Regions from separate parts of the Bacillus hominis genome, predicted to be linked through region 2. Evidence: predicted binding sites of a transcription regulator. Region 2 holds the regulator's gene; each other region holds the start of a gene.

Region 1 (8,525 bases), on a different contig from region 2:
GAATCTTTGTGAGCTTCGTTTATTACTACGGATGATCTGGCAAACTTAAAAAATGAGAGCATTTTTTCATGGAGTTCAAGTCTTTCTTCTAAAAATTGGTTCTTCTCCTCAATCTTTTCTTCATCATTTTTATAGAAAAGGTAAGTTGTGTCATAATTTTTTTCTTGTATTGAATGTAAATATAATCTTACTACTGTTTTAGGGGTCTGATTTTTTAGTGTATAAATATCTTGGGACTTTTGTAATTTATCATATAACTTTTGTTCTGTATGATTTAAATCTGCTAAATAAGGTGAAAGAGGAAATATAAACCAAAGAATAATGATTATTAAAATTAATAAACCTATTTTTTTCTTATTCATTAAAAATCTCTCACTCCATATATTGTCAATATAAGGATATATTAATACATATAATGCGATTTTGCTAGGCTTTTTATTACAAATAGATTTTCTTTGTTTGTCTTTTAGTATTTACAGTTTTGAATAAGATTAATTATTTTTATGAATGTAAATTTCTATCTAAAAGTTTACTTTCGGTAATAACAAAAAAGACCCTTAATAATGCTAAAGGGACTTAGCTCACACAAATGATCTGCACATCAATTCACTTTTGATATACAGATCATTTGTATGATAATTTTTATAAATAATTGCGGAATAATGAACTTACATTACTGCTTTTAAAAGTTCTTGTACAAATGGAATGATTCCACCTACAAATTTTAAAACTGCCATTGCGATTGCCATATTATTTCCTCCTCTTTTTTCGTATTAAGGTATGATAATTTTTATAAATAATTGTGGAATAATGAATTTACATTACTGCTTTTAAAAGTTCTGTTACTAATGGAAGTACTCCACCTAAGAATGATAAAACTGCCATTGCGATTGTCATATGATTTCCTCCTCTTTTGTTGATGCTAAGATGTGATTTATCTTTATGCTTTCATTATAGTAAGCGCTTACATTTTTATCAATACATTCTCATATGCAATATTGCATATAGGGAGGTAACGAAAAATCACATTTTCGCATTAAAACATGTATTATACAAAAAGTAGAATTAGGATTCTCACCTATAAACAATCCAACGTTTAGAAAACATTTTCCTCAATATGATTTAAAAGAATTATATAATGACACTTTAATACATCATCATATTGATGGTGGAGGTCAAGCTGTGGCTGTACCCTCAAAACTACATCCGGGTTTAGGAGGGATTCATAATGCTGAGAAAAGTGCAGGAGCTTGGGGAAAAGATCAAAAGATACCTTGCAAATAACTTACATCAAAAAATAGATACTAGTACAAATGATCTGGAATTTTTATTTAGAATTTTATTGGATTTGGCACGACATGCACAAAAAAATCTGCCAGATGGAGTACATGATTACAATTTTTATAAATCTTGATTTAGTAGTCAATAATATACTTAAAAAAGTAGATAAAGAAAAAAGCCCTGGATAGGACTATATGATTTTCTTCATACCGCATTGACGGCATTCTCTTAAAAAGATGAAATCTTTAACGGAACTCTTGAATGAGGTATTGCCGCAATTATCGCAACGACCGCTAATTGTATCAGGGAAATCTTTGTATGCGTATATTTTACTTAAATCGTATTCTTGTTTAGGTTCTTTATTCTCCATTGTTTTCACCTACATATTAATCTCAATTAATATAACTTAATCATAATAACATGAAGTATTCACATAGTGGATACTTTTTATTTTGTAGATGATTATGTATATTTTATATCTGTTACATGATTAACTTTTATATAAAATACATTATCATGTTGATTCCTAATTCTTAATTCATTACAAATCATGTCGTAGTAATGAATATAACCCACTTCGGAATATACTTTGTTCTGTTTTTGGTATGAAATACTTACTTGCTTATTTTCAGCCATTGCACAACAGACTATTTCATTTATAAGTTCTAATTTTTGTTCATCTAAAATAGGCATCGGTACTTCATTTTGTTTTTCATACAATTCATTTAATCCTTCAAACTGTTCTTTTATTGCTGAAAATGGGACCCATCGCATCATACCTCTATCTATCATGATCTGTATTCCTCCTTATGCTTTATGTCCACCAATTTTATTATTTCTATCACGTTGTGTAGCCCCTGGAATATAGCTAATACCACGCATAATTGAATTTTTGCCATACTTATGCCGGATACCATCCATCGTCTTTGCTAATTTCCTTTTAGTATCTTTTTGAGAAGTATCTTCAAACAATGACATTTGAATTGCATCATCCCTGGTCAAATTTTTTAGTGTAATATGTATTTGGCGTACCGGATGTCCAGAATGAAACCTTTTTAATAGTTGCAATGAGGCCTCATACACATCTTCTGTTAAGCATGTCGGCTGATCTAATGTAATCGCTCGTTTAAATCCTCCGCCGATGTATTTGCTATAACCTATAGCAAGCTCAACCGTACGACAGCATTTATCCATAGATCGTAAACGAAAACAAGTTTCTTCAATTTGTTCTAGAAGAAGTAATTTTAATTTATTTGGGCTGAAACAATCCTCTAATAAGATCTGTCCTTTTGTTATAGAGGTACTTTTCGGAATGTATTTATTTGCAATCCGGCTCTCATCTATACCATAAGAGAAGCGATATAACTCTTCACCTTTTACTTTGCCAAACCGCTTTATTAGATGCTCTTTAGGCGTTTTTGCAACTTTCTCAAAGGAAAATAGTCCCATGCTGTGCAACGCTTCTTCCGTAGCCTTTCCAATTCCCCATACTTTTTTAAGGGGTTTAATATTCCATAATTTCTTCGAAACATCTTCGTATGACCACATTGCAATCCTGGAATTCGAATGTTTACTTTCCACATCTAGAGCAACTTTTGCAAGGAATAGGTTAGGCGCAATTCCAATGGATGCAGTTATGCCCGTTGTATCATATATCTCTTTTTGAATCCTTTTAGCAATTACAATCGGATCACGTCCGAAAAGATGAGCTGTTTGTTGCATGTCTAGAAAAGCTTCGTCGATTGAGTAAACGTGTAGATCCTCTAACGCTACATACTTTGTATAAATTTCTGTGATTTGATTTGAAATTTCAACAAATCTTTTCATTGTTGCATTTACGATAATTATATTTGGATCTTTTGGTACTTCGTATAATCTGGTTGCTGTAGAAATGCCCATTTTTTTCAATTCGGGAGTGGCGGCCAGCACAATAGATCCTTTTCTATTTACGTCACCAACAACAGCTAATTTTACTTTTAATGGATCTAATCCTCTCATGACACACGCACAACTAGCAAAAAATGAACATAGATCAATGCAGAAAATCATTCGATTCATGCATTTCGAGTAATCAAACATTGTTTCACCCTCCACAAAACAGAACGTTTGTTCTTATTATAAACCTATTGTTTCGCCTTATACAACCATTTAGAAAATATTTTTTTATTATCAGTATGGTACGTGAAATTATATATATGATTCTTCAATATTCGACGACACAACAATATGATATCTCTTAATTTATTAAACTTGTTTTCATTGCTACATAAATTAAAAAAAGCCTAAACCCTTGTGTATCAATAGGTTCAAGCTTTTAATTTTATAGGAATACCCTTTGCAACAAGTTGCCATTAGAATAGTGTATCAGCAACTTGTAGCTACTTATATGAATGCTAGATTCCTCAAAATTATTACATATTTTTTTATCTCGTTCTCTTTTAAACTATATGCCGTATACAACAAAATTATTCACTTATCTAAAGTTTAGAAAACTAAAGATTTGGACATGCTTTTAATAAAATCAAATAATTGAGGTGAAACGCATGTCTTGGTTTAAAAAGCCTAGATCTAATTTAGGTAAATTTTTAGACAATCATGATATTAAACAAGTAGATTTAGCTCAAAACTCCGGTGTGAGTGAAGGAACGATTAGTAAATTGTGTCGAGCAAATACTTTTTATCCTTCATTTAAGAATGGACAAAAGATTATTAAAGCGCTGAAGAGAATGACTCATAAAGAAATCCACCATGATGACTTTTGGATGTAGTTTAAAATATATCGTGCATTATAAAAGTTCTCATAAACACATTTTGTTTTACAGCATATTGCTCTAACTTTGATTGTCGATAGTCTGATAATGTGAAAAAGATAATTACTGGAACAATAGCATTCTGTCTTTTGTAGATATCTGTTATATGGCCATATAACTGTATTTTATGTTCGTTTGCCTTCATATGTTGCATACGATCTATTTCAACGAAATGGGGGACATTATCCTCAAAATACGTTGCGTCAGGAATAATCTGATACCGTTGACCATTAATTGAAAACTCTATAGGTCTTTCTGTTTTCCATTCTGGAAATCCAAGCCACATCCAGCTTTCATTTCGCATTAATATGTGCTGTAATTGACTACTTTTCTTCACTTCTTTTGTAACGCCTAATAAATCCCGTCCCTTTTTGTTTAAATAATATACGTGTTCACGAGCCACTTTTGTAATGTGACAATATGAATGTAGATCCTTTAGTACACGATTTGCGTTTCGAATACTCCCTAGACAGTGGATGGCTTGTAATTGCCTCCTTGTTGCAAAATCTAACTTACTCAAAGTGGATAAAATCTCGATTTGTCTCGCTTTCTGTTTGAGTGTTTGATGCCTCATGCTGTTTCACCACCTTGTATTGCTTTAGTAACTCCCACATATCTGTATCCTTTAAAAAAGGTACCTGGATTTCTTCTGTACGATCAGTCTTAAATAATGCTCTTCCTGGCAGAGATGGCAGATCCTCCAGTCCCGGTTCATCCAAAGCGACTTGTGATGCTACGGTTGTGGGTAAGCGAAAGCCTATTTTCGCATCTGAGTTTTGTTTAATTTGTCTGGGTAATGTATCAGAAGTAGGATATTGAGTGCAAAATATGAGTCGAAACCCTAAACCACCTCCGATTCTTGCGACTTCGGACAACATCTCCTGGCACAAAAATAATACATCACGTTGTTTTTTAGGTAATCCCTGTGTAGGACATAGGTTTGCTCCTTCATCTACTATGATGAAGCAACGTTCTTTAATTGATGTGTCTATGATATTGGTAAAATAGGACTTCTTCATCATTTCAATCTGTCTTACCATCTTTTCACGTACCCTCATCAACATTTCTAACGCCTGTTTCGGATTTTCAGCGACCTCTACAACTTGAGACAAATTCTTGTAGGGGCTAAATTCTAATCCTTCCTTCAAGTCAATAATAAAAAAACTTACATGTTGAGATTGTTGTAAAATCAAACTCGTCATCACATTTTTTAGAAATACTGTCTTTCCAAACCGTGTCATACCTGACACGCACATATGCGGTGTTTTCTCGAAATCATGATACACATGTTTATCTAACGCTTTGCCCATCATAACTCTCCATGTATGCTCTTTTAATAGATCCTTAGACCAATTCCACATTTCAGGTATTTGTTCGCTAAATACTCGAATATGAAGCTCTCTTTGATGAAACGATATTTTAACAGGTTTATATAGACCTTCTTCTAATACTTCAGCTAACTTTTGGATAAGTTGACTAGGTACACCAAGTGGTAACTTGTAAACATAATTCATACTTATATCATCTTTAATTTCTTTTATAAAAATGGGGTATTGTAATTCACCTTTATGTTGAACACATATCTTTGCAATTTCAAAAAACGTTGCAATTTTTTTCTTATCACTCATTCCGTTACTTTGATAAAAATAAGCTACAGTTATAAAGGTTGCTGGAATTAATAAAAGTGATAACATTCCCTCCATACCTCCTTAAGGTAGTTGAGCTTGTATGGAAGCTTAGAAAAAACGTTTAAGGTGCGCTATTATAATCACTTTCAACTACCAGATGTAATACTAACGTAGAAACAAATCTAGTATATCCATTAGAACGTACCAAACACTCCCAATCAACAAGCATTTAAGACCTGCACGTAGCAACCAACCTGGAAGATAAAGACCTTTCTTCTTCAGCAATTTTATTCCTAAAACTGAAGCTCCGGTCACGCCATATACAATCCCTAGCTCTCCAATGATTGTAATGTTTATCTCATCCTTTCGGTTTGATAGATAAATTCCCCTTACGATCTCTATAAAGTTGATAATCATCCAGTAGCTCATTCCATGACAATGCCTGTTCATCGCCATATAGATCGTCTTCAATTTTTTGACTTAAATAATAGTAACCTCGATATTGTTGGTCCAGGTATACTTCGTGACGTAACATATGCTCTTGTATAGCGCATATGTTTTCTTCATTCTTATTAGCTTTGTACATTTGATTCAATGTTCGAGAAGAATACAGATAAGGTGTACTATACAGCATTTGATATTGACTCATATGTCTTCACCATCCATATAGAATTCTAGATACACTAAATACATATGATAATGATACGGATTTTCGAATTTGTCCCTAAAAAAATACGTCATTCCAAAATAGGAATGACGTTCGACAAAAATCTTAAATTACCCGAAATAACACTATAATGGCATCAGCTGTTGGCATAGATCAATCTGGATTAGTTTCTTTACTGTGTAGAGAATAGTTAATAGGGGTATATTCATCATTTAGAGGGAAACATTACTGGTATACCTTGAAATTATTCTTTCTACGCAAGCAATTAATACATGTGCTTCTAACCAAGTTAAGTAGAAAGAATTTGCCATTATCTTCACTGTGTGGAAAATCATATTAAAGAAGGTGAAAGCTTATGCAGATTCGCTGTGGGACATTTAACTTATACCAATTTGTTGAACCTCCTTTCGCATGGTATGAGCCTCAGAATGTTTATTCAGATGCCGATTGGTTGATGAAGAAAGAATGGATTAAAGAACAAATATTGAAGATGAAATGCGATGTTATTGGTTTCCAAGAAGTATTTAGCACAACTATTTTGAAGAGCTTAGTTGAGGAGCTAGGATTTACTCATTTTGAAACAGTAGAAAATCCTGTTACAGATATAGATAATTCATTAGTATTTATAAAACCAGTGGTTGCTATAGCTTCAAAACATCCAATAATATCAATAAATCCAGTTAAAGTACCAGATTCCATTACTGACGAACTACCGGTTGAAAAAGGTTTTAAATTCAGCCGAATTCCAATAAAAGCTAAGGTACATATTGATGGATCAGGTGATGTCGTTTTTTATGTTTCTCATTTAAAATCAAAAAATCCAGCAGTTAAAGCTCTACATTTTACTTCTAGTGATACATGGGATAAAAAAATATTAGCAACCTTACGTGCAAGGTCAATAGGACATGTAGCATCATTACTACAACGGGGAGCAGAATCAGCAGTTTTGTATCATGAGATATCAGAAACTCTAAGCACTCATAAAGAGGTTCCAGTTATCATACTTGGTGATTTAAATGATGACGAATATTCTATTCCCATCGAAGCATTAACTAATAGAGAAAGGCTTTTAGAGGTAGATGGAAAAGCCTATTCAACGCTTCCTGAAGAAACACAAAAAATTGGATATGACTATAAACTTTATGATGCTTTTGACTTAGCTCCAAATCAAAGTGGACAAAAAAGATTGCCAACACATTATTATAAAAAAATAGGAAACGTATTAGACTATATTTTTGTATCTAATGCACTTAATGAAAAAAACGAACAGCATGTTGGTCGAGTAAGTACATATGAGGTACTTGACCGACATCTAAAATGTGATGATATTGAAAATAAAAAACAATCTGATCATGCCCAAGTGGTTGCAACCATACAGTTTAAGGGAAATTAATCTAAGAATAAAAAAAGGGTGTTTTTTATTTTGTGAGTGGAACCTATTTCAAATAACCTTGTTCAGTCATTTTAATAACAATGTAATTGAAGAGTAGTTAATAAAATCTAATATAAATATATATCTTATATATATATTAAAAATATAAAGATAAAACTTATATAGGACTGGCAAATGTACGTATATCCTTACTCTAACAAAGCCTCTTAACATTTCATAGCGTAAAAAATCATAAATAGTATAATCTTACAACGTGAAAATAGGCAATATTATGGTTTAAAATCTACAAATAATCATAAATGGAATTTAGTATTCCTACATAAAAAATGAAACAATTTGATACATTATTAAACATATTTATTCGATCGTAAAATTTCATATGAATTCAATGAATTTCCACAATCTTATTGTAGTTACCCACAAAAGATTCACATTATATGTTATTTAATCAACAGTATCCTAATTTCGCACATAACTCACATTAATATTGATGATTTTTGATAGATGAAGGCATATAAGCCATTTATATCAATGATAATGGCACTAAATTATTCACATTATGTGTTATTTATCTACTTATCCACGAAATTTAATTTTTTTCTTATGATTTCTTGTAGATATTTGAATGTATATAGACAGCTTATAATATGTTTTTATGGAAGTATGTGTGGAAATATAGATAGGTACTATACTATTTTTGTATATGATTGCATAAAAATAGACTCTATTTTGAATAGAATCGAGTA
Region 2 (8,525 bases):
TTAATTGAAAAGAATCTGTTAACCATTTCTTAAAGGGAAGCTGTCGATTTCGGCAGCTTTTTTTCGTGTGAAAGTAAGGATTTGTGCCGTTAGAAAAAAGAATGAAAAAATTTATAAAAAAATCATGTAAGAAAAGCTAACATCTATTGACACTAAACATAACATAGTATAAAATGAGAAACAGTTAAGGCGAAGGAGGAACTGAAACGATGAAAGAAGATAGACGTTCTGCCCCGCTGTTTCCTATTGGTATAGTAATGGATTTAACACAATTATCTGCACGTCAAATTCGCTACTATGAAGAGCATAATCTTGTTTCACCAACCCGTACAAAGGGGAATCGTAGATTATTTTCATTTAACGATGTAGATAAGTTGTTAGAGATTAAAGATTTATTAGATCAAGGCTTAAATATGGCTGGTATTAAACAAGTGTTACTAATGAAAGAAAATCAAACAGAAGCGGTGAAAATAAAAGAAGAAACGAAAGAAATCTCAAAAACTGAGCTTCGCAAAATACTTCGAGATGAACTACAACATACAGGTAGATTTAATCGAACTTCATTGCGACAAGGTGACATTTCAAGGTTTTTTCACTAAAGATAACTGATTCTGAAGGTGTTTAGAGGGACTAAGGAGGAATTTATAATGGCTAGGTACACAAGAGAAGATATTTTCCGTTTGGCGAAAGAAGAGAATGTAAAGTATATCCGCTTACAATTCACAGACCTTTTAGGAGTAATTAAAAACGTAGAAATTCCAGTGAGCCAATTAACAAAGGCTCTTGATAACAAAATGATGTTTGATGGATCTTCTATTGAAGGTTTTGTACGTATTGAAGAATCTGATATGTATTTATATCCGGATTTAGATACTTGGGTAATTTTCCCTTGGACAGCTGAAAAAGGTAAAGTAGCTCGTTTAATCTGTGATATTTACAATGCTGATGGTACTCCATTTGATGGCGATCCACGTAACAACTTAAAGCGTGTGTTAAAAGAAATGGAAGCATTAGGATTCTCAGATTTCAATCTTGGACCAGAGCCAGAATTTTTCCTATTTAAAGTTGATGAAAAAGGAAATCCAACATTAGAATTAAACGATAACGGTGGATACTTCGATCTTGCACCGATGGATTTAGGGGAAAACTGTCGTCGTGATATCGTTCTTGAGCTTGAAGAAATGGGCTTTGAAATTGAAGCATCTCACCATGAGGTTGCTCCAGGGCAACACGAAATTGACTTTAAATATGCAAATGCAATTCGCTCATGTGATGACATTCAAACATTCAAACTTGTTGTAAAAACAATTGCTCGTAAACATGGTTTACATGCAACATTTATGCCGAAACCATTATACGGTGTAAACGGTTCAGGTATGCACTGTAACTTATCATTATTTAAAAATGGTGAGAACGTATTCTTTGATCAAAATGGTGATTTACAATTAAGTGATGATGCTCGTCACTTCATCGCAGGTATTTTAAAACATGCACCAGCATTTACAGCGGTAGCAAACCCAACTGTAAACTCTTACAAACGTTTAGTACCTGGATATGAAGCTCCATGTTACGTAGCATGGTCTGCACAAAACCGTAGCCCGTTAGTACGTATCCCTGCATCTCGTGGTATTAGTACACGCGTAGAAGTACGTAGTGTTGACCCAGCTGCAAACCCGTATTTAGTAATGGCTACATTATTAGCAGCAGGTCTTGACGGAATTAAAAACAAATTAACTCCACCAGCTGCAGTAGACCGTAACATCTACGTAATGACAAAAGAAGAGCGTGAAGAAGCAGGTATCGTTGACTTACCAGCAACATTAGCGCAAGCATTAGTTACTTTACAATCTAATGAAATCGTATGTGGCGCATTAGGTGATCATTTACTTGAGCACTTCATCGAAGCGAAAGAGATTGAGTGGGATATCTTTAGAACTCAAGTTCACCAATGGGAACGCGATCAATATATGTCTCTATACTAAGAGATGATAAAGCCTTGATACTACGGTATCAGGGCTTTTTTTATTTGTGGGCAAAATAGGTGCCTGCGAAATGCCCAGAAAAAAATCATGGAGATTATTTAAAGTGCTATTGTATTTCTTCAATTTAACGTAGTAAACTTTAAATCATTTTTCGGTTCGGGAAGAGGTGATTGAATAAGGATTTAATATGCGTGCTGGCTATGGGTATATATAGAAAAACAATTGCATTGTATGTTTTGTTCAGTGTTTGATGTTGTGGATGTGTTTAGTGATAAATTAAAGTGCGAAAATATAGTACCTTGCAATAAATAGTACCAAGTGGTATATTATGGATAAATTAGGTACCGTGTATTGAACAGTACTGAAATGAGAAAGGGGGATTGTCCTTGAACGTTCAGTTTAAAAAAGGTGTGTTAGAACTTTGTGTATTGGCACTTGTAAAACGTAAGGATTGTTACGGTTATGAACTTGTTCAGCAAATCTCTAATAAATTTTTAATATCGGAAGGTTCTGTATATCCGTTATTACGTCGTTTAACGAAAGAGGGATATTTTCAAACATATTTAAAAGAATCCACGGAAGGACCGCCCCGTAAATATTATCAACTAACAGAGCAAGGAGAGATGCAACTTACATTATTAGTAACAGAGTGGCGTGATTTTGCGAAAGGGGTACAAGAAATTATTGAAGGGGTGAATTGGGATGAATAAAGAACAGTTCCTTAAGGAATTATCGAATCAGCTTAGAAAGTTATCGGAAGAAGAGAGGACAGATATTTTATTTGATTATGAAGAGCATTTTCAATTCGGGGTAGAAGAGGGGAAAACTGAATCGGAAATAATAAAAGGGCTAGGTTCTCCGAAAGCAATTGCAAAAGACTTACTTGCGATGTATCGATTTGATGAGATGAAAAAAGATCCATCGACTTCAAATGTGACAAGAGCTGTTATGGCAGCGATTGGACTTAGTTTGTTTAATTTTATTATTGTGTTAGGCCCGTTAGTTGCAATTATCGCTTTTATATTTTCCTTTTGGGTCGGTGGTATTGCTAGTGTAGTGACACCGTTTTTTGTTATTATCAAAGTATTTATGGGCACTTTTATATGGTTGGATCTTTTCGTTAGTATAACATTTGTCGGAGTAGGTTTGTTGTTATGTATTATCGCTTATTATAGTACGAAGTGGTTTAAGAGATTATGCGTACGATATGTAATATGGAACTTCAAAATGATAAAAGGGGAGTAGATGATGAAAAAAATATTATTAGTAGCTATCGCTTGTATCATTATTGGAGTAATAGGGATTTCACAAACATATAAAAAAGCAGTAGAAACTGCAGAGAAAGGAAATAAGGAAGAAGTTATTAAAAACGAAACGCTAAAAAATGTAGAAGTTAAGTTAGATGCTGGAGATATTGTTGTCCAAAAATCTCCTGATTCCTCTTTTTATGTAAAGCAAACAGGAGACGTAAGTAAACAGGAGATTCGTATTGCTGAAGATGGTGACACATTGAAAGTCATAGGGGAAATAGAGAAAGGTGTTTCATTTGATTTCTCATTTTTTACTTTCGATTTTCAAACGCCTGCATTGACTATACTTGTACCTGAACGTTTTTACCAAGAGATAAAAGTAAAATCATCCGCTGGACAAATAGAAATAAGTGATGTGAAAGGTGACCGTGTAAGTGTTGAGACACTTGCGGGAGAAGTAGATTTGAAACATGTAAAAGCAAAGAGTGTGGAGGGATCTACAAAAGCTGGTGAGGTGAATTTTAAAAAAGTAATAGGGAAAGTGACAGCGAAAACGGCTAGTGGAGATGTAGATATCATTGATCATGATTCTAAATATGATTTAGAGGCAAGTTCAACTGCTGGAGATATAGATATTACTTTATTGGAAAAACCGCAAGATGCAGTTATTAGTGGGCAAAGCGCTGCCGGAGATGTAACAATTTTTAATGAGGAAAATAAAAATATAACGATTGGTAATGGTAGTAAAAAGATTAGCGGAAAAACCACTGCTGGAGATGTTACTATTGAAACGCGTTAATAATTAATGAAATGCACTCTTTTGGATGAACGGAAATCTATCAAAATATAAAAAGAAGATAATGCCCTATATAAATAAGGGGATTATCTTCTTTTTATTATTTTTAATGTAAATCACGATATACGCCAATTACTTTTCCGATAACTGACACTTGTTTTAAAATGATAGGTTCTAGTGAAGAGTTTTCCGGTTGTAGACGGAAATGGTCTTTTTCTTTATAGAAGCGTTTAACAGTTGCTTCGTTATCTTCTGTTAAAGCAACTACAATTTCACCGTTGTATGCAGACTGTTGTTGACGGACTACGACTAAATCACCATCAAAGATACCAGCCTCAATCATACTATCTCCAGAAATACGTAACATAAACACTTGATCTGATCCAGAAACGATACTAGCTGGAAGTGGGAAGTGCTCTTCTACACTTTCTACTGCTGTAATCGGTAAACCGGCAGTAACTTTTCCGACGATTGGAACTTGAATAACTGATTGTGTTTCTGTTTCTATTCGGTTGTCACCTAAAATTTCAATTGCTCGTGGTTTTGTTGGGTCGCGTCGAATATATCCTTTTTCTTCTAGTCGTGATAAATGTCCGTGCACTGTAGAACTAGAAGCGAGGCCGACTGCTTGGCCGATTTCACGTACGGAAGGTGGATATCCTTTTTCTTGTACTTTTAGCTTAATAAAGTCGAGAATGTCTTGCTGGCGTTTCGTTAACTTTTCCATGTTTTCTAACACCTCGTTTTCTTTCGTTTTTATTATTATTAAGTATAACATGCGAATAAACATTCTACAAACATAAGTTCGAACGAAAGGCGAATTTATGATACACTATAAGGAAATATAGTGAGAAAGAAGGGTTCAAAATGAATGCAATTATTTATGCACGTGTGAGCACAACAAAAGAAGAACAGGAAACATCATTATTGCGTCAAAAAGATGAATTATTGCATTTAGCTGAGCGCTATCAAATGGATGTTACAAAGGTAATTGAGGAGCAGGCTAGCGGTTATACAATTGAACGTGATGGCATATTAGAAGTACTAGATACAATTCGAGATGAACAAGTTGATGTACTACTTATACAGGATGAAACGCGTCTTGGTAGAGGAAATGCAAAGATTGCATTAATGCATTGTTTACATAAAGAGGGGATAAAAGTTTATACGCACACGCATAGTGGTGAATTACAGCTTTCAGATTCAGATTCGATGGTGCTAGATATAATTGGGATCGTTGAAGAGTATCAAAGAAAGATCCACAATTTAAAAATTAAACGTGGCATGCAAAGGGCGGTAGAGAAAGGATTTCGTCCGGAGAATAATTTGAAAAATCGTCATTTAAGTATAGGACGTGAGAAAAAAGAAGTGCCAATTGAGGAAATTGTACGTTTACGCCGAAATGAATTAACTTTTGAAGAAATTGCAGCAACACTTCGTGGTTTTGGTCATGATGTTTCAAAAGCAACTGTACATCGAAGATATGTAGAATATACAAAGCAATTGCTTGATAAAGAGGACTAACTATTGTATGATAATAATCAGTTTTGAGTAGAAGGGGGATTCGAGATGCCAAGTCACGAACTCATTGAACGCATTAACTTCTTAGCGAAAAAAGCAAAAGCTGAAGGCTTAACTGAAGAAGAACAACGTGAGCGCCAATCGCTACGTGAACAATATCTAAAAGGATTTCGTCAAAATATGTTAAACGAATTAAAAGGAATTAAAGTCGTTAACGAAGAAGGTACAGATGTTACACCGGCGAAATTAAAAGCTTTAAAAAAGCAAGATAATGCAAAATTAAATTAAAAGATGGGCATAACCCATCTTTTTTGATATTAATAGAAAGATACGTTAGTAATAGCTTTCCAGTTGTAATGCTACTTCAATCGTTTCAATACATAGTGAGCGGTTAATTTAGACATATCTATTGATATGTCTTTTATTATGCACTCGTTGTGAAGGTAATATGTGAATAAATCGAATTGGTTGACATAGTTTTATTAGAAGCAATGATTGCAAGTGGATTGTATATATAGTAATTCTTTAGGCAGGATAAAATAGATGCGAAGAGAATATGCGTGTGACATTTGTTTTATGATTAGTAGAAGTGCGTGTTTGAAATTAATGTGCTTTTCATATTTGCGCTAAGCTTAAAATATGATCTTGTGCATGTGTTACTTTGATGGTAATTATTATTGATTTTATTTCGATTCAAAGGGAGAATAATCTTCTTTATTTTTAGATTTAATGATATTGCATAAAAATACAGATAATTCCCTTTCTTCCTAAAATAAAAACAATGAAAAAGTATGTCATATTGAATGCCCATACATTACCGAAAACGTTGATTTTTTTATAAAAAATCAAAAAAACATCAACATATTTGTCGATACATGTTGTATAATCTTGCGTGGGAAGATATCATATAAATGTATAAAACGTTTACTAACATACGCGAAGGGAAGAATAGCATGTCACATTCAATCGAACAACTTTCTATCAACACGATTCGCACATTATCCATTGATGCGATTGAAAAAGCAAACTCTGGTCACCCAGGAATGCCAATGGGTGCAGCACCAATGGCTTATACATTATGGACTCAATTTATGAAACACAATCCAAATAACCCAACGTGGTTTAACCGCGATCGTTTCGTATTATCTGCAGGTCATGGTTCAATGTTACTATACAGCCTACTTCATCTATCTGGTTATGACTTAACAATGGATGATTTAAAGAACTTCCGTCAATGGGGAAGCAAAACTCCAGGACATCCTGAGTATGGTCACACAGCAGGTGTAGACGCAACAACTGGTCCACTTGGACAAGGTATTGCAACTGCTGTAGGTATGGCAATGGCTGAAAGACACTTAGCGGCTAAATATAACCGTGATGCGTATAATGTAGTAGATCATCATACATACGCTATTTGTGGTGATGGAGATTTAATGGAAGGCGTTTCTGCTGAAGCATCTTCATTAGCTGCTCATTTACAATTAGGTCGTCTTGTTGTGCTTTACGATTCAAACGATATTTCATTAGATGGCGATTTAAATCGTTCATTCTCTGAGAGTGTAGAAGATCGTTACAAAGCATACGGCTGGCAAGTTATTCGTGTTGAGGATGGAAACGATATTGAAGCAATTGCAAAAGCAATTGAAGAAGCGAAAGCTGACGAAAAACGCCCAACGCTAATTGAAGTAAGAACGACAATTGGTTTCGGTTCTCCAAACAAATCAGGAAAATCAGCTTCACACGGTTCTCCACTTGGTGTAGACGAAACAAAATTAACGAAAGAAGCATACGCTTGGACTGCGGAACAAGATTTCCATGTAGCAGAAGAAGTATATGACAACTTCCGTAAAACGGTACAAGATGCTGGTGAGACTGCACAAGCTGCATGGAACACGATGCTCGGTGAATATGCACAAGCATATCCAGAATTAGCAAACGAGCTGCAAGCAGCAATGAACGGTCTTCTTCCAGAAGGTTGGGAACAAAGCTTACCAACTTATGAATTAGGATCAAAAGCAGCAACACGTAATTCTTCAGGTGCTGTAATTAATGCTATTGCAGAGTCTGTACCATCATTCTTTGGTGGATCAGCTGACCTTGCTGGTTCTAACAAAACATATATGAATAACGAAAAAGACTTCACAAGAGCTGATTACAGCGGTAAAAACATTTGGTACGGTGTTCGTGAGTTTGCGATGGGTGCAGCAATGAACGGTATTGCACTACATGGCGGTTTAAAAACTTACGGTGGTACGTTCTTCGTATTCTCTGACTACTTACGTCCAGCAATTCGCCTTGCAGCATTAATGCAATTGCCTGTAACGTATGTATTCACACATGATAGTATCGCTGTTGGTGAAGATGGCCCAACACATGAGCCGGTTGAACAATTAGCAGCACTTCGTGCAATGCCAAACGTTTCTGTTATTCGTCCAGCAGACGGTAACGAATCAGTAGCAGCTTGGAGACTAGCTCTAGAATCTACAAAAACACCAACTGCATTAGTGTTAACTCGTCAAGATCTTCCAACATTAGAAGGTGCAAAAGACGATACTTATGAAAAAGTAGCAAAAGGTGCATATGTAGTTTCTGCAAGCAAGAAAGAAACTGCTGATGTAATCTTAATTGCAACTGGATCTGAAGTAAGCTTAGCAATCGAAGCGCAAAAAGCTCTAGCAGCAGACGGCGTTGATGCAACTGTTGTTAGCATGCCATCTATGGATCGCTTTGAAGCTCAAACTGCTGAGTACAAAGAATCTGTACTACCAAAAGCAGTAACGAAACGTTTCGCAATTGAAATGGGTGCTACAATTGGATGGCACCGTTACGTAGGTCTTGATGGAGATGTACTAGGTATTGACACATTCGGTGCTTCAGCTCCTGGTGAGAAGATTATGGAAGAGTATGGATTTACTGTAGAGAACGTTGTTCGTAAAGTAAAAGAAATGCTTTAATGATTTTAGAAAAATCTCTCCA
Region 3 (8,525 bases), on a different contig from region 2:
CCATCAGGTATGCTTTTCTTTTTTTTCAACTGTTCAATTGCTATAGGATAAGCTGGATTCTTATCGACTGTCATAACACGAGGCTGCGAAACATGAAAAGACCGCAAAGCTTTCTTGAAAAAGCGCTTTGCAGTCTTCTGGTCTCTTGTTTTGCCTAGGCAAAAATCGATTGTGTTTCCTTTCGAATCAACAGCACGATACAGGTACATCCATTGACCTTTTACTTTGATATATGTTTCATCGACTCTCCAAGAGTCATTTGTTTGTTTGAGGTGACGTCGGATTCGTTTGTCCAATTCAGGACCATACTGGTGTACCCAACGCATAATCGTTGTATGAGAAATGGATAAACCCCGTTCTTCTAGCATTTCCACCAAATCACGAAAACTGAGGTTGTACCGTAGGTACCATCTTACCGTTAACAAAATAATATCAGGCTGATAATGCCTCCATTTGAATACATTTTCCTTTTCCATACCAATCACGCACCCTTTCTAAAGTAATAGTAACAGTATGTCCAAGATTTATAGATTCATTGCAATTGTCCTTAAGTTTTTGCACCAGAACCCTTTAAAAAGATATTGGTACAAACGAATATGTGGGACAAGTTGTAGATATGAATGGATATAGTGATAATCGAGAGGTTATCATACAAGTTATTAATTATGGAGATATCATTCTAGAAGAAGTTTTACCCTATCTTTTTAATATACTTTATTACCATTTCATAACTTACTTTAAATTTACTTTGCTCATTTACTGCATTTTAACAATCATCATCACACATGACTTAATATATTATTGAAAAGAAAAAAGCTCTGCACTATGCAGGCTTTCTTTATGATTTCACTGTTAAATTATTCATAAAACTTTCTATAGAATTCGCCTGGAATATACGAAAATAAGGAGATTGAACGTCGTAATGTTTGTCAGTAATGATAAGGATTGAAGGAAAGAATTTAGAAGCTTTCGGTTGCCAATATTCATTATGCCATTCTTGGCTATGGAAGTAAAACTCATATCTATTTATCTTATCTTGCATTAGCTTTTTACTGTACACTGACTTTTGAACTTCAATAAAGAATGGCGATCTACGCCATATTGTAAAAGCATCCGGCTCCATATATTCTTTCCCATACTTTGGTTCAACTTCGAATAGTTTAGGATTTTCATAATGAACGAGTTGTTTGTATACGTCCACAATACCAAGGAAATGAGGAATTTTTTGACTTGTCTTTCTGATAGAACTTGGCTGCGGAAAATAAATGTATGGGTGCTGCAATACGTTAGCATCAACATAGCCGTCTCTTCTTAATCGTTTCATAACCGTATTACAACAAGTTACCGCATTCTTTAAGCCTTGAAAATGCAAGTCAATAATATCGTCACGGGACATGCATCTAAATCGATTCAAATCATTCAAAATTCCTTTATCTCTACTCTTCATCATCTAACACCCCAAATAACGGAATTTCTTCTTGCGATGAATTCTGGAGTATTTTCTCCTCTTTAGACATGCGATATGTTTCAACAATTTGTTTCGCCTTACTTAATTCCAAATAAGGAGCTTGCACTTTCTTTAATCCATTTCGTTTTAAAATCATTTGGCCTGATTGCTCTAAATGCTCTGAACCAGGAGTACCCATGATATTACTATTAATTGCACTATCACATTTAAAGCCGATTCTTACGGTCATATTGAGCTTTAACTTACCATCTAACACTTTCGCATCTGGCCTCTGCATACTAAGCATAAGAAACACCCCAAGTGATCGGCCGACTGCTGAAATCTTTTCAATTGTAGTCATACACTCTTTTTCATCTTTTAGCATGGCCACTTCATCGATAGCAAGTAGAATATATGATTTTTGATGATTAGGATTTAATTTGTTGTACGCATCAATATGATCAACTTCATATTCTTCCATAAGTTTTCTTCGTTCTCTGATTTCCTTCCATAACTTTTGAAGCATTATTTTCATTTCAATTTCTTCCATACAAACTTCTTTCACATGCTTCACTCTACGCAAAAAATGAAATTCAGAGTTTTTTAAGTCACCAAGGTACAAATGCAACTTTTCAGGAGACATATATTGAATAAGTGTGGATAATACAACACGTACCATACTACTTTTCCCGCTTCCCGTTTCTCCTGCTATTAATAAGTGTGGTGTATTGGAATCAACCATATCGTACGTAATCGTTTTTCCGAATTGGTCCCGGCCAACCACAACAGGAAGACGGTATTCTTTTAATAATGGCTGCCATTCTTTATAACAGTAATTGTATGGTTTTAGTCCAGCATCTGAACGGAATACATGTAGTACAAACTTTTTCACATCCCCTTCAATCGTAATATTCCGTCCTAATATTTGCTGAAAACAAAACCACTTCTTTTCAATCTTCTGTGGATCTAATCCGTTTGGTATGGTAAAAACATACCTCACGCTTTCTGCTGAAGAAGAAACATTATGTAACTTTGGATAAATAGGCACTTTTCCCCCACGCGTTTGATGTTCCGTATATAAACCTGCTTTTCCGAACACCTCCATAAGCTGATTCCTTAACCTTTGCGTACGAAGCCACTCCTTTATAATCCCCATTACTCCCTTCCCTCCTTAAAACATGATTACGATACGAACAAATACATATCCAATCAAGCAAACTCCACCAATTCGCGTTCCGTGATAAATACCTTCACTTACAAATTTAGCTGCTGATATATAGTCATGTCGCACCAAGTATTTTTCTAACATGACTGCTCCGATTAAAATCGTTCCCATAACTCCTAATGCAATGTAAGTATGTAATACCTGATCCGACATATGAAGGAATGCGAAAGGACTTAATGAATTGTATTTACGGATTTTCTGTTCTTTATCTTTGTATGACCGATCCATAAACTCGCGAAAAGGAATTGTTTCTTTCCTAGCACGCATTTAAATGCCCCCTTTATAAACAGAATTTAGAATATAGATATTACATAGCTTCATCTACTTAATACCGTGGTAGTTTTACATTGGTAGAAATCTTGATAAATACTGTGGTAATCATTCGCAACTTACTTTGGTAACCTCGTATTCTTCTACCTTAATAAATACCGTGGTAGCTGCTTTGATACATCATATTGTGTACAGCTTGTACATTATGTAAAAAACTTTTGCCGTCTATGCGAATAGTTTTTTACATTTATGTCCACAATGTTGAAAATAGGTTCAGGAGGGATTTAAGTGTTTTGGAAATTCGGAGGGAAAAACCGAACGAAATTAGGTGATTTTTTAGATCGGAATGGCTTCACCCAAAATGATTTAGAAAAGACCGCGAAATTAAGTCGTCCTACAGTTTCAAAGGCGTGCAATGATAAAGAATACATACCTAGTCCAACTGTAATGAAAAAGATTTTAAAAGCTATTAGGCAAATAAAACCCAATGTTAAATCCACCGACTTTTGGGATATGTAAAAACTGGCTAACTAGAGTCAGTTTTATTTTTTTACAAAAATCACTTCATAAAAGAACATATATTCGTGTATAATAAGAACAGACGTTCTTATTAAAGGAGGCATAACGGTGTATGATTACTCAATTTTGCCAAATCGAATTGTTTTATGTGTAGATCTTCGTAGCTTTTATGCAAGCGTGTCCTGTATCAAGATGGGATTAGACCCACTACATACCAAATTAGCTGTAGTAGGAGACGTAAACAGGAGTGGCTCCATTGTTTTAGCTGCAACACCACCACTAAAGGCATTAGGTGTTAAGAAAATGGCAAGGTTGTACGAAATACCACGACACAAAGACATTCTTGTGGTAAACCCAATCATGGGCACTTATATAAAATGCTCAAATTACATAACAAAATTAGCTTTACAATACGTTCCGATTGAGGATTTCCACCAATACAGCATCGATGAATTCTTTATGGATATTACAAATAGCATCCATCTGTTTGCGAATGAGCCATATGAATTCGCGTTGAAATTCAAACGTGAAATATATGAGAAAACAAGAATTGAATGCACGATTGGGATTGGGCCTAATCCTTTAATGAGTAAGATTGCTTTAGATGTGGAAGCGAAGAAGACAAAAGACTGCATCGCATATTGGAAGTACGAAGATGTACCCATAAAATTATGGCCGATACGACCACTTGGTAAATTTTGGGGGATTTCGCATAAAACTGAAGAAATGTTAAATCGAAAGGGCATACGTTCAATTGGAGATTTGGCCATTTATCCTCTTAAATATTTAAAACAAAGCTTCGGCGTGATTGGAGAGGAATTACACTTACATAGCAATGGGATTGATTTTAGTCGTATTTCAGAAAAATATGTTCCAGCTACAACTTCTGTTGGGAAAAGCCAAATTCTAATGCGTGATTATACAATAGAAGAATTTCCAATTATCCTACTGGAACATACTGAAGAAGTTTGTTATCGGCTTAGAAAACAAAACAAACTTGCTCAAACCGTTCATTTTTCTGTTGGTTATAGCAAGAGTTATACAGGTGGCTTTAGAAAAACACATACTTTAAGCCGCCCAACAAATTTAACAATGGATATTTATCATATCTGTACATACTTTTTACACCAGCAATATACTGGCGAACCCATTCGCAGCATAAACATTTCTCTAACGAATCTAATCCTGGAAGGGGAGGAACAAATTTCTCTTTTTGATAACATAACGCAGCGGGAACAAGAAATGAAGTTAACAAAAGTAATGGATGAAATACGCACAAAATTTGGGAAGAACAGTATTTTACGAGGGATTTCCTACACGCATAGCGCTACAGCTAGACACAGAAACACACTATTAGGGGGACACAACGCATGAGTGCGAGACGTTATCGACTAAGCAAAAACGTTGGTATTACAACGTTTTCAGCGACAAACGATGACTGTTCTTTAAAGAAATAAGCCAAGGCTACAAGAACAGGATAACTGTTCAGACAAGTGAGAGGAATGAAGGAGTAACGACCTGAAACTCTCCCAGTGAGATTCCCGACAGCATACGTTAGACATAGCGTGATGTTGGAAGCAGGGTAAAACATGCAATCATTATCCGAAGTACCCTATAGGATAACCGAAAGCCATTCGGAATAATAAACCAAATGGATCTGATAAAGTATTGTATGCTGTCAACCGACATGGTGAGAATGTGTAAACACTGACGAACTTGCGAATGTACGCCTCGATATTGTGACGGGTTAGAAATGACTCGGAGTCTGAAAATAAGACTTGTCTAATGGATTGGAATAATTCATGTTGTAACAATCCTAACGTTGTTATAGGCAACGGAGCTAGGCACGGGGTATAGCAAGCACCTAAACCGGAGGTCATATGACCTTTAAAACAATGATAGTCTGAACGGAACGTCGAAAGCTACTAACGTTGAGAGAAATCTCTATCGGCGGATATAGTTGAATGCGAAACGGATAACCGAGTGAAGTATTCTTAATAGTAGTGAGAGTAGTGGCACGACCCGAGAAGGTTCTGTAATGGAACTGGAGGAACAGCCACAAGCCTACATTGGAGGAACTGAATTTCCATCTAATCTTGCATGGATTCTGGTAAGACTCAAAAGGTCACCAAAAATCAATATAAGAGTAGGTGATAGACCATGAATGACAAATCTAAGCCCACGCTAAAGGATAAGAAACTTAGACACAATGAATACTACGGTATTCAAACTGTCCTAGACGACTTATACCAAAAAGCAACCAAAGGAAATTCTTTCAAGAAACTGATGCCTACTATCACATCAGACGAAAATATACTCCTCGCTTTTCGTAACATAAAAGGAAATAAAGGGAGTAAAACATCTGCCTGTGACAACATAAACATCAAGGATATTGAAAGAATGAATCAGAGCTATTTCTTGAATGAAGTTAAAAGACGCTTTCAAAACTACCAACCACAAAAGGTAAGACGAAAGGAAATTCCTAAGCCCAACGGAAAAACAAGACCTCTGGGAATACCAAGTATGTGGGATAGAATTATCCAACAATGTATTCTTCAAGTTTTGGAGCCTATTTGCGAAGCGCAATTTTGTAATAGAAGTTATGGATTCCGTCCGAACCGAAGTGCAGAACATGCCATAGCAGATAGTACTAAAAAGGTAAACCAACAAAACCTTACTTATGTGGTAGACGTGGATATTAAAGGATTTTTCGACGAAGTAAATCACGCCAAACTCATGCGTCAAATATGGACACTGGGTATACGGGACAAACAATTACTCGTCATTATCCGAAAAATATTGAAAGCACCAGTAAAAATGCCTGACGGTACAACAATGTTTCCGACGAAGGGAACTCCGCAAGGAGGTATCCTCAGCCCTCTGCTCGCCAATGTTAATCTTAATGAATTTGACTGGTGGGTTAGTAAACAATGGGAAACATTCAAAGCCCAAAAGGTAAAGCCTAGATACAAAGATGGAATCTGGAGTAACGACAACGTAACATACGTCCTATCCAAAACATCAAAAATGAAACCAATGTACATCGTAAGATACGCAGATGACTTCAAAATCTTCACAAACACACGAAGTAATGCAGAGAAAATATTCGAAGCATGCCGAATGTGGTTAGAAGAACGATTAAAACTGCCTATCTCAACCGAGAAATCCAAAGTTACCAATCTGAAAAAGCAAGAGAGTGAATTCTTAGGTTTCTCTCTCAAAGCTACAAAGAAAGGAAAACGGAAAAACGAGAACACACGATACATTGCAGAAACACATGTATCACTAAAGGCACTGGAAAAGACGAAGCAAGATTTAGCAAAACAAGTGAAAAAAATACAGAAAACCCCGAACTCTATTGAAGCAATCAAAGGAATTAATTTATACAACAGCATTGTCATTGGCAAGCATAACTATTACAGAATAGCAACGCATGTCAGCCTAGACCTCGATAAAATGGGTTTAGAACTCGACTGCATGATGTATAACCGTTTCCCTAAGGCAATAAGAAGAGGAAAAAGCAACACTAATGGATACACGAATATAGGAAAATATGAAGGAAAAGACAAAGGTATAAAACCCTATCTAAAGTCAAAAAGGATGAGGTATCTCATGAGACGTCCTATCCTACCAATCGCCTATATTCAACACAAAAGTCCGCTGATGAAAAAGCAAGCCATTAACAAGTACACCGTAGAAGGACGAGCCTTGATACACAAAAACTTGGCAGACATAACCGAAACAGAACTTAAATGGCTAAGAGAAAATCCAGTCATAAATGGGCAGACAACCGTTGAATACAATGACAATCGAATCTCTCTTTACGTAGCTCAAAAAGGTAAATGTAGTGTGACAGGCGAGAAACTTCTGCCCTGGGATATCCATTGTCACCATAAGCGATTATGGAGTGAAACAAAGGATGACAGCTACAAAAACCTTACCATCATCAAACCAAGTGTTCATAGACTAATACACGCAACCAAGACAAAAGTCATAAATCAACTACTCAATGAACTTAAACTCAATGAGGAACAGCTAGACAAACTTAACAAATTGCGAGAGCTAGTCAAAAACGAGGAAATCTGTATTGAATCACAAACTGAAGTGGGATTAAATTATGAACAACTAGCGTTGTTTGCTTAGAATTTATCATTATTAGATGGAAAGAACACTACAATATAGGTGGACCGCGGTATGCCGTGAAAGTGGCACGTACCGTGCGGATCGGGGGAAAAGTTAGAGATAACTTCAAAAACTTACCTATCGATATATAACGCCAATATGCCAAAAGGAAGAGGAATGGTCAAATGGACTCCATTTGCAGCAATGCCTGAACAGTTTGCTGGTATTCGTGAAATCATCAAGGAGAAAAACAAAGTAACTCGGCCGATCTTAACCGCTGAAGAAAAAGAACTGATTGAGAACATGTTGCTATGTTCCTTATTATCTGAAGAAGAAATACTAATTACATATTATGAAGATGGTTATTTACTCTCTAGCTATATGACTGTTGTTGGTATTGACCAGCAAAATAGTGCTGTCATATGTACCGATGCTTTTTATAATAAGATGACACTGCGATTTTCTAATATAATAGACGTAAAATAGAATCGATTTAAGTGATTAGGATTGAATAGTTATAAAGGAGTGTATAAAATGCAAGGGAATCAGATAAGAAAGAATACATTAAGAACAGTGATTGATAATAATATAAATAACTATCCCTATTTAAATATACCTATGATTATCAACGAAAAAGATGGAATGGTTTATGAAGTTCTAAACGCTGGTTTCCAAAATAATGATGCAGTAGCAATGATCACAACGGATGACTTCGCTACTACTAGGGTAAATACACCGATTGTATCAGTAAAAAACAATGATGGTAGTATTCAATTATACCGCTTACCTTTAGAACTTGAACATTGGGTGCTTTCTTGTATGCGTGCTGCTTCAACAGGGAAAAATCCATTCCCATGTAAAGTTGCTTTTGGAATCATTGACACTAAATTTCATGTGGAATTTAGATGAAATTTAACCGGTTCACTATACGTAAGGAACCGG

What was found. The regulator LexA, encoded in region 2, represses DNA repair genes until DNA is damaged. The targets are predictions, from matches to a motif close to CGAACATATGTTCG.
Region 1: a site for LexA is predicted at 3,381-3,394, ahead of QUF93_RS01755 (Y-family DNA polymerase). Genes of this name have one in related genera too.
Region 3: a site for LexA is predicted at 3,514-3,527, ahead of QUF93_RS00655 (Y-family DNA polymerase). Genes of this name have one in related genera too.

What each region holds. Positions count from the first base shown of each region.
Region 1 covers NZ_JAUCFS010000004.1:22,476-31,000, reverse strand. The annotation lists gene QUF93_RS01780 (hypothetical protein) at 1-362, opposite strand, end outside; gene QUF93_RS01775 (hypothetical protein) at 1,036-1,284, shown strand; gene QUF93_RS01770 (hypothetical protein) at 1,229-1,414, shown strand; gene QUF93_RS01765 (DUF8096 family protein) at 1,472-1,651, opposite strand; gene QUF93_RS01760 (YolD-like family protein) at 1,744-2,073, opposite strand; gene QUF93_RS01755 (Y-family DNA polymerase) at 2,089-3,360, opposite strand; gene QUF93_RS01750 (helix-turn-helix domain-containing protein) at 3,825-4,049, shown strand; gene QUF93_RS01745 (replication-relaxation family protein) at 4,051-4,665, opposite strand; gene QUF93_RS01740 (FtsK/SpoIIIE domain-containing protein) at 4,604-5,785, opposite strand; gene QUF93_RS01735 (hypothetical protein) at 5,885-6,070, opposite strand; gene QUF93_RS01730 (hypothetical protein) at 6,078-6,368, opposite strand; gene QUF93_RS01725 (endonuclease/exonuclease/phosphatase family protein) at 6,742-7,779, shown strand.
Region 2 covers NZ_JAUCFS010000005.1:3,298,938-3,307,462, reverse strand. The annotation lists gene QUF93_RS19655 (methionine gamma-lyase family protein) at 1-33, shown strand, start outside; gene glnR (transcriptional repressor GlnR) at 210-599, shown strand; gene glnA (type I glutamate--ammonia ligase) at 648-1,982, shown strand; gene QUF93_RS19640 (PadR family transcriptional regulator) at 2,369-2,692, shown strand; gene QUF93_RS19635 (DUF1700 domain-containing protein) at 2,685-3,227, shown strand; gene QUF93_RS19630 (DUF4097 family beta strand repeat-containing protein) at 3,231-4,031, shown strand; gene lexA (transcriptional repressor LexA) at 4,135-4,755, opposite strand; gene QUF93_RS19620 (YneB family resolvase-like protein) at 4,896-5,552, shown strand; gene QUF93_RS19615 (DUF896 domain-containing protein) at 5,598-5,837, shown strand; gene tkt (transketolase) at 6,503-8,503, shown strand.
Region 3 covers NZ_JAUCFS010000003.1:44,178-52,702, reverse strand. The annotation lists gene QUF93_RS00685 (IS6 family transposase) at 1-476, opposite strand, end outside; partial or broken gene QUF93_RS00680 (vancomycin resistance histidine kinase VanS) at 596-718, shown strand; gene QUF93_RS00675 (replication-relaxation family protein) at 839-1,414, opposite strand; gene QUF93_RS00670 (FtsK/SpoIIIE domain-containing protein) at 1,437-2,603, opposite strand; gene QUF93_RS00665 (hypothetical protein) at 2,619-2,939, opposite strand; gene QUF93_RS00660 (helix-turn-helix domain-containing protein) at 3,231-3,461, shown strand; gene QUF93_RS00655 (Y-family DNA polymerase) at 3,570-4,835, shown strand; gene ltrA (group II intron reverse transcriptase/maturase) at 5,622-7,604, shown strand; gene QUF93_RS00645 (YolD-like family protein) at 7,728-8,069, shown strand; gene QUF93_RS00640 (hypothetical protein) at 8,118-8,492, shown strand.